DNA from 2 places in the Streptomyces sp. NPDC056347 genome. Region 1 is predicted to be linked to the other one. Evidence: riboswitches for the same ligand, from Rfam matches in the RefSeq annotation. Region 1 holds a riboswitch; the other holds the start of a gene.

Region 1 (7,065 bases):
TCCAGTCGCCGACCGGGTCCTGGGCGACATCGAGCAGCACCAGGTTGACCGGCCAGGGCAGCGCGACGCGGCCCAGGGCGCGGCCGAGGGCGTCCATCGGGGCGTTGCGCGCGTCGTCCTCCCAGGCGGAGAGCTCCACGCCGACGAAGAGGACGGGTTCGCCGCCCTCGATGCTGGCCAGTGCGCGGCGGGCGGTGACCACGACGCCGCTCTCCTCGAACTCTCCGGCCGCCGCGGCGAGGAAGTCGACGGGCTCCTCCTGCCAGTCCGGCTCGAAGAGCCGGACCCGGCCGCCGCCGGCCGGGCCGTCGAGCGGGGTGCGGCCGGTCCGGCAGAGCTCGGCGACGGCCGGGGGCGGCAGCGGCATCCCGACCGCGCCGCCCGGGTTCACCACGATGCCGAGCTGCGGCGGCAGCCCGCGGGCGAAGTCGCGGGCGGGCGCGACCGTGAAGGACATGTGGCTGCCGACGCAGGCGAGGAACTGCTGCTCGGAGCTGAAGACGGGGACGTACGCGGCGCCGTCGAGCTCCATCGTCGGCAGGTCGAGGGACGGGGAGTCGGGTCCGCCGCCGTTGGGCAGCGGCACCCAGACCTGGTTGCGGCCGAGCACCTCGACGAGGCGCCCGCCCGCCTCCGGGTTGCCCACCGAGGCCATCAGCACCTCTTCGAGCTCATTGGCCGGCCATCCGCTCTGCGGATGCGCGGCCTGCGCCGGAATGTCCACTGCTTCCCCTGCTTCCCCTTCATCACCCACGCTTCCGCGCTTCCGCGCAGAAGGTTAGCGCCCGGCCCCGGGCCGCCCGGCCGTGAAGACGATCCGCCCGAGCCGCCCCGCCGCCTCCCGGTCCAGCAGCACCGCCGAGGCGCAGCCGGCCGGGAGGACGCCGTCCGCGGTCGCCGTCAGCAGCCGTCCCACCGCTCGGCGGTGCCGGGCGAAGGCGTACGCGGACACCCCGCGCCCGCGCTCGCGCTGCCCCTCCCGGGCGGTCTGCGGGCTGACGTCGAGGAGGACCAGGTGCAGGAGCCGGCCCCGGCGCCGGGCGGCCCGGGCCAGCCAGCCGCGTACCCACGCCTGGGTCCCGCAGTCGTGGACGACGGCGGACTCACCGGAGCGCAGCACCCGCCACAGCCCCCAGTAATGGGCGGCGCGCACGAGCGGGCGGTAGAGGGCGTAGGGAAGTAAGCGGGGCATCACCCCCGCCCAGCGGTCCCGGGTGTCCTGCGAGTCGACGGCGTGGGCCGCCACCACCACCCGCCGGATCAGCGTGGACTTCCCGCTGCCGGGCAGCCCGGAGACCACCACCACATCGCCCGCGGCGAAGTGCAGCCCGCGCGGGCTGCGCCCGGCCCGGTCCCGCAGATCCCGCACGACGGGCACGAGCCCGCCGGGCGCCTCCCGCGCCGGAGCCCCGGACCGCGCGGCCACCGCGCCGTGCGCGACCCCCGTGGTCGTCGCGTACCGCTGCAACGTCATCGCCCTCCCCCATGGTCGGCTCACCCCAGACCCCATGCCCATGAAGTGTAAAGAAAAGGTAATGCGGCACAACCGCCCGTGCCGATGAATTCCAGCGGGGTACCGGGGCCCCATTCCGGTGCGATGCGTGCGATGATGACCCGGCCAACTGCATAAAGGCCGCTTGAATCCGCGCGGGAGAGTCCCGGTCACTGTCCGTGCCGGGCGCCGAAGGAGCAAGTTCCTCCCTTGAATCTCTCAGGCCCCGTACCGCGTGGATGAGGCAGATCTGAAAAGCGGGCCGCTTCGCGGCTCCACCCAAGGTGCAAGCCGAACCCGTCCGGGGCTCTCGGCGAACCTCTCAGGTTCCGATGACAGATGGGGAGGGTTCGCCCATGTCGTCATGTTCCGGGAGTCACACTCATGAGCACCGCACCCCGCCTCACCGCCCTCGATGCCCTGCACCGTTCGCTGGGCGCGACCATGACCGACTTCGCGGGCTGGGACATGCCCCTGCGGTACGCCAGTGAGCGCGACGAGCACAACGCGGTGCGCACCCGGGCCGGTCTCTTCGACCTGTCGCACATGGGCGAGATCACCGTCACCGGCGCCGGTGCGGCCGCCCTCCTGAACTTCGCGCTGGTCGGCAACATCGGCACGGTCGCCGTGGGCCGCGCCCGCTACACGATGATCTGCGCCGAGGACGGCGGCATCCTGGACGACCTGATCGTCTACCGGCTCGGCGAGACCGAGTACATGGTCGTGGCCAACGCGGGCAACGCCCAGATCGTGCTGGACGCGCTGACCGCGCGGGCCGAGGGCTTCGACGCCGAGGTCCGCGACGACCGCGACGCGTACGCGCTGCTCGCCGTCCAGGGCCCCGAGTCCCCCGCGATCCTGGCCTCGGTCACCGACGCCGACCTGGACGGTCTGAAGTACTACGCCGGGCTGCCGGGCACCGTCGCCGGGGTTCCCGCGCTGATCGCCCGTACCGGCTACACCGGCGAGGACGGCTTCGAGCTGTTCGTCGCCCCCGCCCACGCCGAGCAGCTGTGGAAGGCGCTGACCGAGGCGGGCGCCGGGCGCGGCCTGGTGCCGTGCGGGCTGTCCTGCCGCGACACGCTGCGCCTGGAGGCGGGCATGCCGCTGTACGGGCACGAGCTGACCACCGGGCTGACCCCGTTCGACGCCGGTCTCGGCCGGGTCGTGAAGTTCGAGAAGGAGGGCGACTTCGTCGGCCGCAAGGCCCTGGAAGCCGCCGCCGAGCGCGCCGAGACCGCCCCGCCGCGCAAGCTGGTCGGCCTGGTCGCCGAGGGCCGCCGGGTGCCGCGCGCCGGATTCCCCGTGACCGTCGGCGGCGAGGTCGTCGGCGAGGTCACCTCCGGCGCCCCCTCGCCCACCCTGGGCAAGCCGATCGCCATGGCCTACATCGACGCGACGCACGCCACGCCCGGCACCGCGGGCGTCGCGGTGGACATCCGGGGCAGTCACGAGCCGTACGAGGTCGTGGCGCTGCCGTTCTACAAGCGCCAGAAGTGACGCCGGGCGCCGCAGGCGAAGCCGGGCGCCGGAAGTGACGCCGGACGCCGCGAGCAAGGCCGAGCACCGGAAGTGACGCCGGACACCGGAAGTCGCATCGGGCGCCGGGAGCGGACACCGGCGCCCCGCAGAGAATTCACGGCCGCGTCGCAGAAGTGACGCAGTCGCGTCTCACACCGTAAGACCACCGTTCATCAGCACTCCCCCGCGTACAGGAGAATTCAGGTCATGAGCAACCCCCAGCAGCTGCGGTACAGCAAGGAGCACGAGTGGCTGTCGGCCGTCGAGGACGGTGTGGCCACGATCGGTATCACCGAGCACGCCGCCAACGCCCTCGGCGACGTCGTCTACGTCCAGCTCCCCGAGGTCGGTGACACGGTGACCGCGGGCGAGACCTGCGGCGAGCTGGAGTCGACCAAGTCCGTGAGCGACCTGTACTCGCCGGTGACCGGTGAGGTCACCGAGGCGAACCAGGACGTCGTGGACGACCCGTCGCTGGTGAACACCGCTCCCTTCGAAGGCGGCTGGCTGTTCAAGGTACGCGTCGCGGAGGAGCCGAAGGACCTGCTCTCCGCCGACGAGTACACCGAGTTCTCCGGCAACTAAAGAGACCCCAAGGGACCACCTGATGTCGCTTCTCAACTCCTCCCTCCACGAGCTGGACCCGGATGTCGCCGCCGCCGTCGACGCCGAGCTCCACCGTCAGCAGTCCACCCTCGAGATGATCGCCTCGGAGAACTTCGCTCCGGTCGCGGTCATGGAGGCCCAGGGCTCCGTCCTCACCAACAAGTACGCCGAGGGCTACCCCGGCCGCCGCTACTACGGTGGCTGCGAGCACGTCGACGTCGTCGAGCAGATCGCCATCGACCGGATCAAGGCGCTGTTCGGCGCCGAGGCGGCGAACGTCCAGCCGCACTCCGGTGCGCAGGCCAACGCCGCCGCGATGTTCGCGCTGCTCAAGCCGGGCGACACGATCATGGGCCTGAACCTGGCCCACGGCGGTCACCTGACCCACGGCATGAAGATCAACTTCTCCGGCAAGCTCTACAACGTGGTCCCGTACCACGTCGACGACACCGGTGTCGTGGACATGGTCGAGGTCGAGCGGCTTGCCAAGGAGTCGAAGCCGAAGCTGATCGTCGCCGGCTGGTCGGCGTACCCGCGTCAGCTGGACTTCGCCGCCTTCCGCCGGATCGCGGACGAGGTCGGCGCGTACCTGATGGTCGACATGGCCCACTTCGCGGGTCTGGTGGCCGCGGGCCTGCACCCCAACCCGGTGCCGCACGCCCATGTCGTCACGACCACCACGCACAAGACCCTCGGCGGTCCGCGCGGCGGTGTCATCCTGTCGACGCAGGAGCTGGCCAAGAAGATCAACTCCGCGGTCTTCCCGGGCCAGCAGGGTGGTCCGCTGGAGCACGTGATCGCGGCCAAGGCGGTCTCCTTCAAGGTCGCCGCGTCCGAGGAGTTCAAGGAGCGCCAGCAGCGCACCCTGGACGGTGCCCGCATCCTCGCCGAGCGCCTGGTGCAGCCGGACGTCACCGAGGCCGGTGTCTCCGTGCTGTCCGGCGGCACGGACGTGCACCTGGTCCTGGTCGACCTGCGCGACTCCGAGCTGGACGGCCAGCAGGCCGAGGACCGGCTCCACGAGATCGGCATCACGGTCAACCGGAACGCCGTCCCGAACGACCCGCGCCCGCCGATGGTCACCTCGGGTCTGCGGATCGGTACGCCCGCCCTGGCGACCCGCGGCTTCCAGAACGACGACTTCACCGAGGTCGCGGAGATCATCGCCGCTGCCCTCAAGCCGTCCCACGACGCGGACGCGCTGAAGGCCCGTGTCGTCGCACTGGCCGAGAAGTACCCGCTGTACCCCGGTCTCGGTTAGTCCGGGCCGCAGTTCTCACCATGGGGCGGGGCACCGCGCACACTTGTTCGTGAGCGCGGTGCCCCCACCCTTGTCCCGCCCCGCACCACCCGGCAGACAACGTCGTCTACCAGCCCCTGAGGAGTTCCCGTGGCCATCTCGGTCTTCGACCTGTTCTCGATCGGCATCGGCCCGTCCAGCTCCCATACGGTCGGCCCGATGCGTGCCGCCCGCATGTTCGCTCGCCGGCTCAAGAACGAGGGCCTGATCGCCCACACCGCCTCCATACGTGCCGAGCTGTACGGCTCGCTCGGCGCGACCGGCCACGGCCACGGCACCCCGAAGGCGGTCCTGCTCGGCCTGGAGGGCGAGTCGCCCCGCACCGTGGACGTGGAGTCGGCCGACGAACGGGTGGAGCGCATCCGTGCCACCGGCCGGATCAACCTCCTGGGCATGCACGAGATCGACTTCGACGCCGACGAGCAGCTGGTCCTGCACCGCCGCAAGGCCCTCCCGTACCACGCCAACGGCATGAGCATCCACGCCTTCGACCACGAGGGCGCCCTGCTCCTGGAGAAGACGTACTACTCGGTCGGCGGCGGCTTCGTCGTCGACGAGGACGCGGTGGGCGAGGACCGGATCGTCCTCGACGACACCGTGCTCAAGCATCCCTTCCGTACCGGCGACGAACTGCTGCGGCTCTCGAAGGAGACCGGCCTGTCCATCTCCTCGCTGATGCTGGAGAACGAGAAGGCCTGGCGCACCGAGGACGAGATCCGCTCCGGGCTGCTGGACATCTGGCGCGTCATGCAGGCCTGCGTCTCGCGCGGCATGTCCCGCGAGGGCATCCTCCCCGGCGGCCTCAAGGTCCGCCGCCGCGCCGCGACCACCGCCCGCCAGCTGCGTGCCGAGGGCGACCCGCAGACCCACGCGATGGAGTGGATCACCCTCTACGCGATGGCGGTCAACGAGGAGAACGCGGCGGGCGGCCGCGTCGTCACCGCGCCCACCAACGGTGCCGCGGGCATCATCCCGGCGGTGCTGCACTACTACATGAACTTCGCGGCGGGCGGCGCGACCGAGGCGGAGAAGGAGGACGGCGTCGTCCGCTTCCTCCTGGCGGCCGGGGCCATCGGCATGCTCTTCAAGGAGAACGCCTCCATCTCGGGCGCCGAGGTCGGCTGCCAGGGAGAGGTCGGCTCCGCCTGCTCCATGGCCGCGGGTGCCCTCGCGGAGGTCCTCGGCGGCACCGCCGAGCAGGTGGAGAACGCGGCCGAGATCGGCATGGAGCACAACCTGGGCCTGACCTGCGACCCGGTCGGCGGTCTCGTCCAGATCCCGTGCATCGAACGCAACGGCATGGCCGCGGTCAAGGCCGTCACGGCGGCCAAGATGGCGCTGCGCGGCGACGGCAGCCACAAGGTCTCCCTCGACAAGGTCATCAAGACCATGAAGGAGACCGGCGCCGACATGTCCGTCAAGTACAAGGAGACCGCGCGCGGCGGCCTCGCGGTGAACATCATCGAGTGCTGAGCGGACAGGCCCCGGCCGGCGCGTTCGTTCATGTCCGCGCTGTCAGGGCCGTTCCTGTCCGCACGGCGGGCCAATCCCCGGCATCGCCCCGGGACGGACGCGGAGGCCCCCGGGACGCCCCACCGTGCCCCGCTCCCGGCGCGCGGTCGGCCGCCTCAGCAGCCGGCCGTGCCGCCTCGTGGCCGGGAACGGGGCCTGCTGGTGGATCCGACGGACCGTGCGGCTACTCTCGGCCCACCACGGCCCCGGTCGTGGCCAAGCCAACGCTTCGGTCTGTGAGGAGCACGCCCGATGGCTCGCACCACTCCACCACGTCCACTCGATGTCGAGACGCTGTTCCCAGAGGTGGCCGGTTATCGGAGGACGGCCGTTCGCCTGCATCCGCGCCTCGGCGATCCGGGCGCGCGGCAGAGCTCGCTCGGCGGACCCGTGCTCTGGCCGCTCCCGGAGCCCTGGCCCCACTGCGAGGACGACCACCCGGGCACGGCGTTCGCCCCTCCCGCCCAGGGGCCGGTCCCGCTCGTCCCGGTCCTCCAGCTGTTCGCGACCGACGTGCCCGACCTGGCCTTTCCCGGCGCCGCCGATCTGCTGCAGGTGCTCTGGTGCCCCTTCGACCACGAGGACGGCTACGTTCCCCGCCCCGAGGCGTACTGGCGGGACAGCTCCCTGAGCG
Region 2 (7,065 bases), on a different contig from region 1:
GATCTCCACGCCCATGAGGTTGCGCGGCCGATCGAACCGTTGCTCCACAAGAAGTCGCTCCAGCCCCTCCAGACACTCGTGGAGCTTCTTCCGGTACCTCTGCCGATCGGACAGGTCAAAGGCGCCCGCCACGACCTTCTCCCCCATCGAAGCGTCCCTCCCTCGGTGGGCGGCCCGCGGCCAGACCGCTCGCATCAGGATCGATAATGCCCAGGCGGGGTGATCCATAACGCCCACGAGAAGGCCACCGACCCACTAGTCTGAGAACAGTCGCTCCGGGCACATTCCAATGGCATGATGCGGGATGCGATTGCCGGTCGATGAGTCCTGAAAAGCCGACGTGTTTCAGCCGTCCACGTCATGGGAAAGTCCCCAGGCAGTGACTGTGCCACCGAAACGGAATCATCAGTTTCTCCGCATAATAAAGTCTTGATACCGCCTTGCCCGCAGCACCCGCAACGGCTAGTGGAAACACCGCATGAACACATTTCGTATAAACTCCGCGGACGAGGCAGAGAGTTGACGTAGCCGCTCGGTCACCGGCCCCTCTGGCCCCGCATGCCGACAGCGCCGTCTGCATCCGCCCGCGCACCACCGTGTCTCCGAAGCGAGAGGCGACCCACTATGCCGCTGCATGTCTTCCCGGCTCCCGCGCCCGCTCTGCGCAGCGTTCTCGCGGCACTCGGTTCACCCACCGCGGTACGCGAAGCCCGCACCCCCGCCCTCCGGTCCGCCCAGGGACCGCTCATCCCTGAACTCCCGCTCCCCGTCCACGTGCTGGAGCGGATCGGTCCGAACACTCCGGCCCCGGCCACCCGGCTCACCGGATGGCGGTTCCTGATCCGCGACGCGGAGCGGGCCGTCGCGGCGGCGGAGACCATGCTCACCGCGGACGGCTGGGCCTTCTCGCACTTCTTCGAGGGTCCTTACATCGCCTCGACCGAGCTCGCACTGCGCCAGGCCGAGGCGGTGACACCGCACTACCAGCCGCGGCTGCTGTCCGTCCCGGAGCTGTACATGCTGGCGCTGTGGCTGCACGGCGACGCCGAGGCGGACGCCGCCGACGGAGCGCTCGCCCCCGCCGACCTCCTCGTCCCGCTGGCCCCCGCCCCGCCGGGCATCGCCGCACACCGGCCGCACCGGGTGGCCGACCTGCTCCGCGTGATGACGCTGCGCATCCCGCCCGACCCGGGCCCCCTGCTCGGCTCCCCGGCCTGAGCCCCCGGCCCGCTCCGGCCGTCCGTGCCCCGTCGCCGCCCCCGGTGACGGGGCACGGTGCTGCCGGGCGCGTCCTCCCGGTCCCGGCCGAAGAGCCGCCACGCCCGGGAGGCGCACTTCCCGCCCATCCGGACTAGCCCGTAATGGCCACCCCGAACCACCCGAAATGACAGTGCAGTTGCGATGAACCGTCCGCGCGGGTGACACGTCCTTCGGGTAAGGAGAAGTGCTGGTCCGAAATCCCTGCGGATTGACGCCCGTGGGGCAACACTGGGACCGGACCTATCGATACGGGGGGCGGCCATGAACACCTCGTCCAGCCGCAGCACATTCACTACAACGCAGCGAGAGAACCCAGCCATGTGTCAACATCAGCCACCATGCCCGACCGCCGACTCAGCCGACCGGGAGGCCGCCCGCCTGACGGCGCACCACCCGGAACAGGGCTGGAGCCTGCTGTGCAACGGCGTCCTGCTCTTCGAGGACACCGGCGAGCTGCTCCCGGACGGTCAGATCATCGCCCCGCACCGGCCGCTGGCGACCGGCCGGGTGATGAAGGCCGCCTGACCGCGGCCGCAGACGAACAGGGGCCGGCCCGGAGAATCCTCCGAACCGGCCCCGGCGCACGTCCGCCTCACACAGTGACGCTCACGCGTCAGTTGTCGTACTCGTCCAGCGGCGGGCAGGAGCAGACGAGGTTACGGTCGCCGAAGGCGCCGTCGATCCGGCGCACCGGCGGCCAGTACTTGTCCGCGGCCACGACACCGGCCGGGAAGACGGCCGTCTCGCGGCTGTAGGTGTGCTCCCACTCCCCGCCGGCCATCGCCGCGGTGTGCGGAGCGTTGCGCAGCGGGTTGTCGTCCGCGCTCCACTCGCCGGAGGCCACCTTCTCGACCTCGCCACGGATGGCGATCATCGTGTCGCAGAAACGGTCCAGCTCCGCGAGGTCCTCGCTCTCCGTCGGCTCGATCATCAGCGTCCCCGCGACCGGGAACGACATCGTCGGCGCGTGGAAGCCGTAGTCGATCAGCCGCTTGGCGATGTCGTCGACGCTGACGCCGGTGGCCTTGGAGATCGGCCGCAGGTCCACGATGCACTCGTGCGCGACCAGCCCGGCCGGTCCGGTGTACAGGATCGGGTAGTGCGGCTCAAGACGCTTGGCGATGTAGTTGGCCGCGAGCACCGCGACCTGCGTCGCCCGCTTCAGGCCCTCCCCGCCCATCAGGCGTACGTACGCCCAGGAGATCGGGAGGATCCCGGCCGAGCCCCACGGAGCGGCCGAGATCGGCCCGACACCCGTCTCGGGGCCCGCCGTGGGCTGGAGCGGGTGGTTCGGCAGGTACGGGGCGAGGTGCGCGCGCACACCGACCGGGCCGACACCGGGGCCGCCGCCGCCGTGCGGGATGCAGAAGGTCTTGTGCAGGTTCAGGTGCGAGACGTCGCCGCCGAACCGGCCCGGCCGGGCGAGGCCGACCAGCGCGTTGAGGTTGGCGCCGTCGACGTACACCTGGCCACCCGCGTCGTGCACCTCGGCACAGATGTCGGCGACGTGCTCCTCGAACACACCGTGCGTCGACGGGTACGTGATCATGAGGACGGCGAGCTCGTCGCGGTGCTTCTCGATCTTGGCCCGCAGGTCCTCGACGTCCACCTCCCCGTCGTCGGCGGTCTTCACCACGACGACCTTCATCCCGGCCATCACGGCGCTGGCCGCGTTGGTGCCGTGCGCGGAGGACGGGATGAGACAGACGGTGCGCTGCTCGTCGCCGTTGGCCCGGTGGTACGCCCGTACGGCCAGGAGACCGGCGAACTCGCCCTGCGAGCCCGCGTTCGGCTGGATCGACACCGCGTCGTAGCCGGTGACCTCGGCCAGGCGCTCCTCCAGCTCACGGATGAGGGTGAGGAAGCCCTCCGCCTGCTCGGCCGGGGCGAAGGGGTGCAGCGCGCCGAACTCGGGCCAGGTGATCGGCTCCATCTCGGTGGTCGCGTTCAGCTTCATGGTGCAGGAGCCGAGCGGGATCATGCCGCGGTCCAGCGCGTAGTCCCGGTCGGCGAGGCGGCGCAGGTAGCGCAGCATCGCGGTCTCGGAGCGGTGCTGGTGGAAGACCGGGTGCGTGAGGACCGCATCGGTGCGCAGCAGTCCCTCGGGCAGCGCGTCGGCGACGGTGGCGTCCAGCGCCTCGATGTCGCCCTCGGTTCCGAAGGCGGCCCAGACGGCGGCGATCTGCGTCCGGGTGGTCGTCTCGTCACAGGCGACGGAGACCAGGTCGGCGTCGACCAGGCGCAGGTTGACCCCGCGCTCGCGGGCCTCGGCGACGACCTCGGCCGCCTTGCCCGGGACGCGCACGGTGAGGGTGTCGAAGTGGGCGCCGGTCACCACGTCGACACCGGCGGCGCGCAGGCCCTCGGCCAGGATCGCGGCGTAGCGGTGGGTACGCCGGGCGATCGTCCGCAGCCCGTCCGGGCCGTGGTAGACGGCGTACATCCCGGCCATGACGGCGAGCAGCACCTGGGCGGTGCAGATGTTGCTGGTGGCCTTCTCGCGGCGGATGTGCTGCTCACGCGTCTGCAGGGCCAGCCGGTAGGCCTTGTTGCCGTCCGCGTCGACGGAGACACCGACGAGGCGGCCGGGCAGGCTGCGGGCGAACTTCTCGCGGACGGCCATGTATCCGGCGTGCGGGCCGCCGAAGCCCATCGGGACGCCGAAGCGCTGCGTGGTGCCGATGGCGATGTCCGCGCCCAGCTCGCCAGGAGAGGTGAGCAGGGTCAGGGCCAGCAGATCGGCGGCGACCGTGACGATCGCGCCCAGTTCGTGGGCCTGCTCGATGACGGAGCCGATGTGGCGGACCTCGCCGGACGCGCCGGGGTACTGCAGCAGGACGCCGAAGACACCGCGCTCGGCGAGCTCGGCCGGGATGCCCTCGGACAGATCGGCGACGACGACCTCGACACCGGTCGGCTCGGCACGGGTCCCGATGACGGCGACGGTCTGCGGCAGGGCGTCGGCGTCGACCAGGAAGACGCCGTTCTTGACCTTTCCGACGCGCCGGGACAGCGCCATGGCCTCGGCGGCCGCGGTGCCCTCGTCGAGCAGGGAGGCGCCGGAGGTGGGCAGTCCGGTCAGGTCGGCGACCATCGTCTGGAAGTTCAGCAGGGCCTCCAGACGGCCCTGCGAGATCTCCGGCTGGTAGGGCGTGTAGGCCGTGTACCAGGCGGGGTTCTCCATGACGTTGCGCAGGATCACCGGCGGGGTGAAGGTGCCGTAGTAGCCGAGGCCGATCATCGGGCTCAGCACCTGGTTGCGGTCCGCGAGGTCACGCAGCTCGGCGAGTACCTCGGCCTCGGTGCGCGCGGACGGCAGCCCGAGAGCCTCCGTGCTCTTGATGACATCGGGCACCGCGGCCGCGGTGAGCTCGTCCAGCGAGCCGTAACCGACCTGGGCGAGCATCTTCGACTGCGCCTCGGCATCGGGTCCGATGTGGCGCTGCTCGAACGGAATGCCCTGCTCCAGCTGGGAGAGCGGAGTGCGGCGGGGGGTCATGGTGGAGGCCTCCTGGTCTGTCACGACCTGCGAGGGGCACCTCGGCGCGGGTGCCCGAACGGCCTCCCCCTCTGTCATCTCAACCTGAGAGCTTCACCGGCGCGCCCTGGGGCGTGCCGGCTTTCACCGTCGGTGAGGTAGGGACTCGTACCGGCACCCGGCCGCACGAAACCCGCCCTGCTTTCCAGAGTGACCTCGTCCGTGCGGTACGGGGGCCTGAGAGATTCCGGGGAGGATTTGCTCCTTCGGCGCCCTCCGGATCAGCTCCGAAGGACTCTCCCGCACGGGGTCAGCGGCCATGACCAGCCTACCAGCGGGGTTCATGGCCGATTTCTCGAGTGGCCAACCACCCGGATCTGCCCTTTTGTAGTGCTTGTGGAGTAGCCGCGACCAGTGGGAGGGATCGTGCAGACCGACATCGATCCGCGCAGCCTGATCGGCCGCAAGGCATTCGACCGCAAGGGCACCAGGATCGGGACCGTCGACGAGGTGTACCTCGACGACGCGACCGGGGTCCCCGAGTGGGCCGCCGTACGTACCGGGCTCTTCAGCCGGGACGCGTTCGTGCCGCTGGAACCCAGTGAATTCGTGGAGGACACGCTCCGCGTCCCCTTCGACCGGGCCCTGATCAAGGACGCGCCCGACTTCGGCGTGGGCCGCCACCTCTCACCGGAGCAGGAACTCCAGCTCTACCGCCATTACGGACTCGACTCCCCGCCCGGGGACGTCCCCCCGGACCGGGACTTCGGCAGGCTGGCCGGCCAGGACGAGTAGTCCGGCGGATTGCGCACCAGGGGCAGCGGGTCGGCCGGCCGCAGCTGCGGATCGTCCACCCGGAAGGTGCGCACCCGGCCGGGCGCCGACTCGGGCTCCTCGAACCGCACGGTCACCCGGCCGACACCGCTGCCCTGCACCCAGCCATGTCCGTAGGCGGTGTGGTGCACGTCGTGTCCGGCGGACCAGTGCCGGGCCGCGCGCAGTTCGGCGGTCTCCGTCTCCGGTGGCTTCGCCCCGGACTCGTCCGGCGGCTCGGCGCCGTCGTCGACGAGCCCCGGTGCCGACGGCTCCTTCGCCTGTTCCCCGGCCGCCGCCCGCTCCTCGGCGGCCTGGGCGAAGAGATCCTCCTGCGTGTAGTCGGCGAGCCCCGAGACGCCCACACCGAGGAGCCGGACGCCCCCGGTGGTATCCACGGCCTCAAGGAGCCGTGCGGCGGCCTCACGGACCACCACGGGGTCGTCCGTGGGGCCGCGGAGCGTCTCGGACCGGGTGAGCGTCGAGAAGTCGTAGCGGCGCACCTTCAGCACCACCGTGCGCCCGGACCGCCCCGCGCCCCGCAGCCGCCCGACGCACCGGTCGGCCAGCCGCTCGACCTCCGACCGGATCCGGATCCGGTCGTGGAGATCGGCGTCGAAGGTGTCCTCCACCGACACCGATTTCGCGTCCCGCTCCGCGACCACCGGCCGGTCGTCGTGGCCGAGGGCCATCCGATGCAGCGAGCCGCCGTGGGCCTTGCCGAGCAGGCGTACGAGCTCGTCCTCACCGGCCTCGGCCAGGTCATCGACCGTGGTCATCCCGGCTCGGCGCAGATGGTCCGCCGTCGCGGGCCCCACCCCGGGAAGGATCCGCACCGACTTCGGCGCGAGCAGCGCGCGCTCCGTGCCGGGGACTATCAGCCGCAGCCCGTCGGGCTTGGCCTCCTCCGAAGCGATCTTGGCCAGCATCTTGGAGCCGGCGAGCCCCACCGAGCCGGTGAGCCCGGTGACCGCCCTGATGGCCGCACGCAGCCGCTCGCCGATCTCCAGCGCCGAGGCCGTGTCGTCGGCCGTCCCGCCGGCCTCCAGGTCCACGAAGGCCTCGTCCAGGCTGAGCGGCTCCACCAGCGGGGAGAGCCGCGCGAGCAGCTCCATCACCTGATCGCTCACCGCCCGGTACAGCTGGAAGCGGGGCACCAGATAGGCCGCGTTGGGCGCGAGCCGCCGCGCCTGCGCCATCGGCATGGCGGAGTGCACCCCGAAGCGCCGCGCCTCGTACGACGCGGTGGCGACGACCCCGCGCGGCCCCAGCCCGCCCACCACGACCGGCTTGCCGCGCAGGCTCGGCTTGGCCGCCTGCTCGGCCGAGGCGTAGAAGGCATCCATGTCGAGATGGAGGATGGTGGGTGCGGCTCTCACACCCACCGATGCTGCCCTACGGCACTGACAGTCGCCGCACGGCCGGATCAGCCGGCCCGGTTGCGGCGTCGCGCCAGCTCGTCGGCGGGGTTGTTCCCGACGAGGGTCTCGCCGGTGTCCACCCGCTCGCCGTGC

Evidence for each region. A riboswitch is a leader RNA that binds a small molecule or an ion and turns the genes downstream of it on or off. The one in region 1 is predicted to bind glycine.
Region 2: it holds a riboswitch for glycine, as region 1 does, so the genes downstream of both, gcvP (aminomethyl-transferring glycine dehydrogenase) here and gcvT (glycine cleavage system aminomethyltransferase GcvT) in region 1, are expected to answer to the same signal.

What each region holds. Positions count from the first base shown of each region.
Region 1 is NZ_JBHJQP010000178.1:4,630-11,694, forward strand. It holds gene ACFCV8_RS30085 (enhanced serine sensitivity protein SseB) at 1-724, opposite strand, end outside; gene ACFCV8_RS30090 (AAA family ATPase) at 779-1,474, opposite strand; glycine riboswitch at 1,639-1,736, shown strand; gene gcvT (glycine cleavage system aminomethyltransferase GcvT) at 1,877-2,992, shown strand; gene gcvH (glycine cleavage system protein GcvH) at 3,221-3,598, shown strand; gene glyA (serine hydroxymethyltransferase) at 3,621-4,880, shown strand; gene ACFCV8_RS30110 (L-serine ammonia-lyase) at 5,010-6,392, shown strand; gene ACFCV8_RS30115 (DUF1963 domain-containing protein) at 6,684-7,065, shown strand, end outside.
Region 2 is NZ_JBHJQP010000055.1:8,729-15,793, reverse strand. It holds gene ACFCV8_RS15265 (glutamate--cysteine ligase) at 1-147, opposite strand, end outside; gene ACFCV8_RS15260 (hypothetical protein) at 625-1,218, shown strand; gene ACFCV8_RS15255 (DUF5999 family protein) at 1,579-1,785, shown strand; gene gcvP (aminomethyl-transferring glycine dehydrogenase) at 1,874-4,759, opposite strand; glycine riboswitch at 4,954-5,051, opposite strand; gene ACFCV8_RS15245 (PRC-barrel domain-containing protein) at 5,165-5,533, shown strand; gene ACFCV8_RS15240 (DNA polymerase IV) at 5,458-6,930, opposite strand; gene ACFCV8_RS15235 (MerR family transcriptional regulator) at 6,978-7,065, opposite strand, start outside.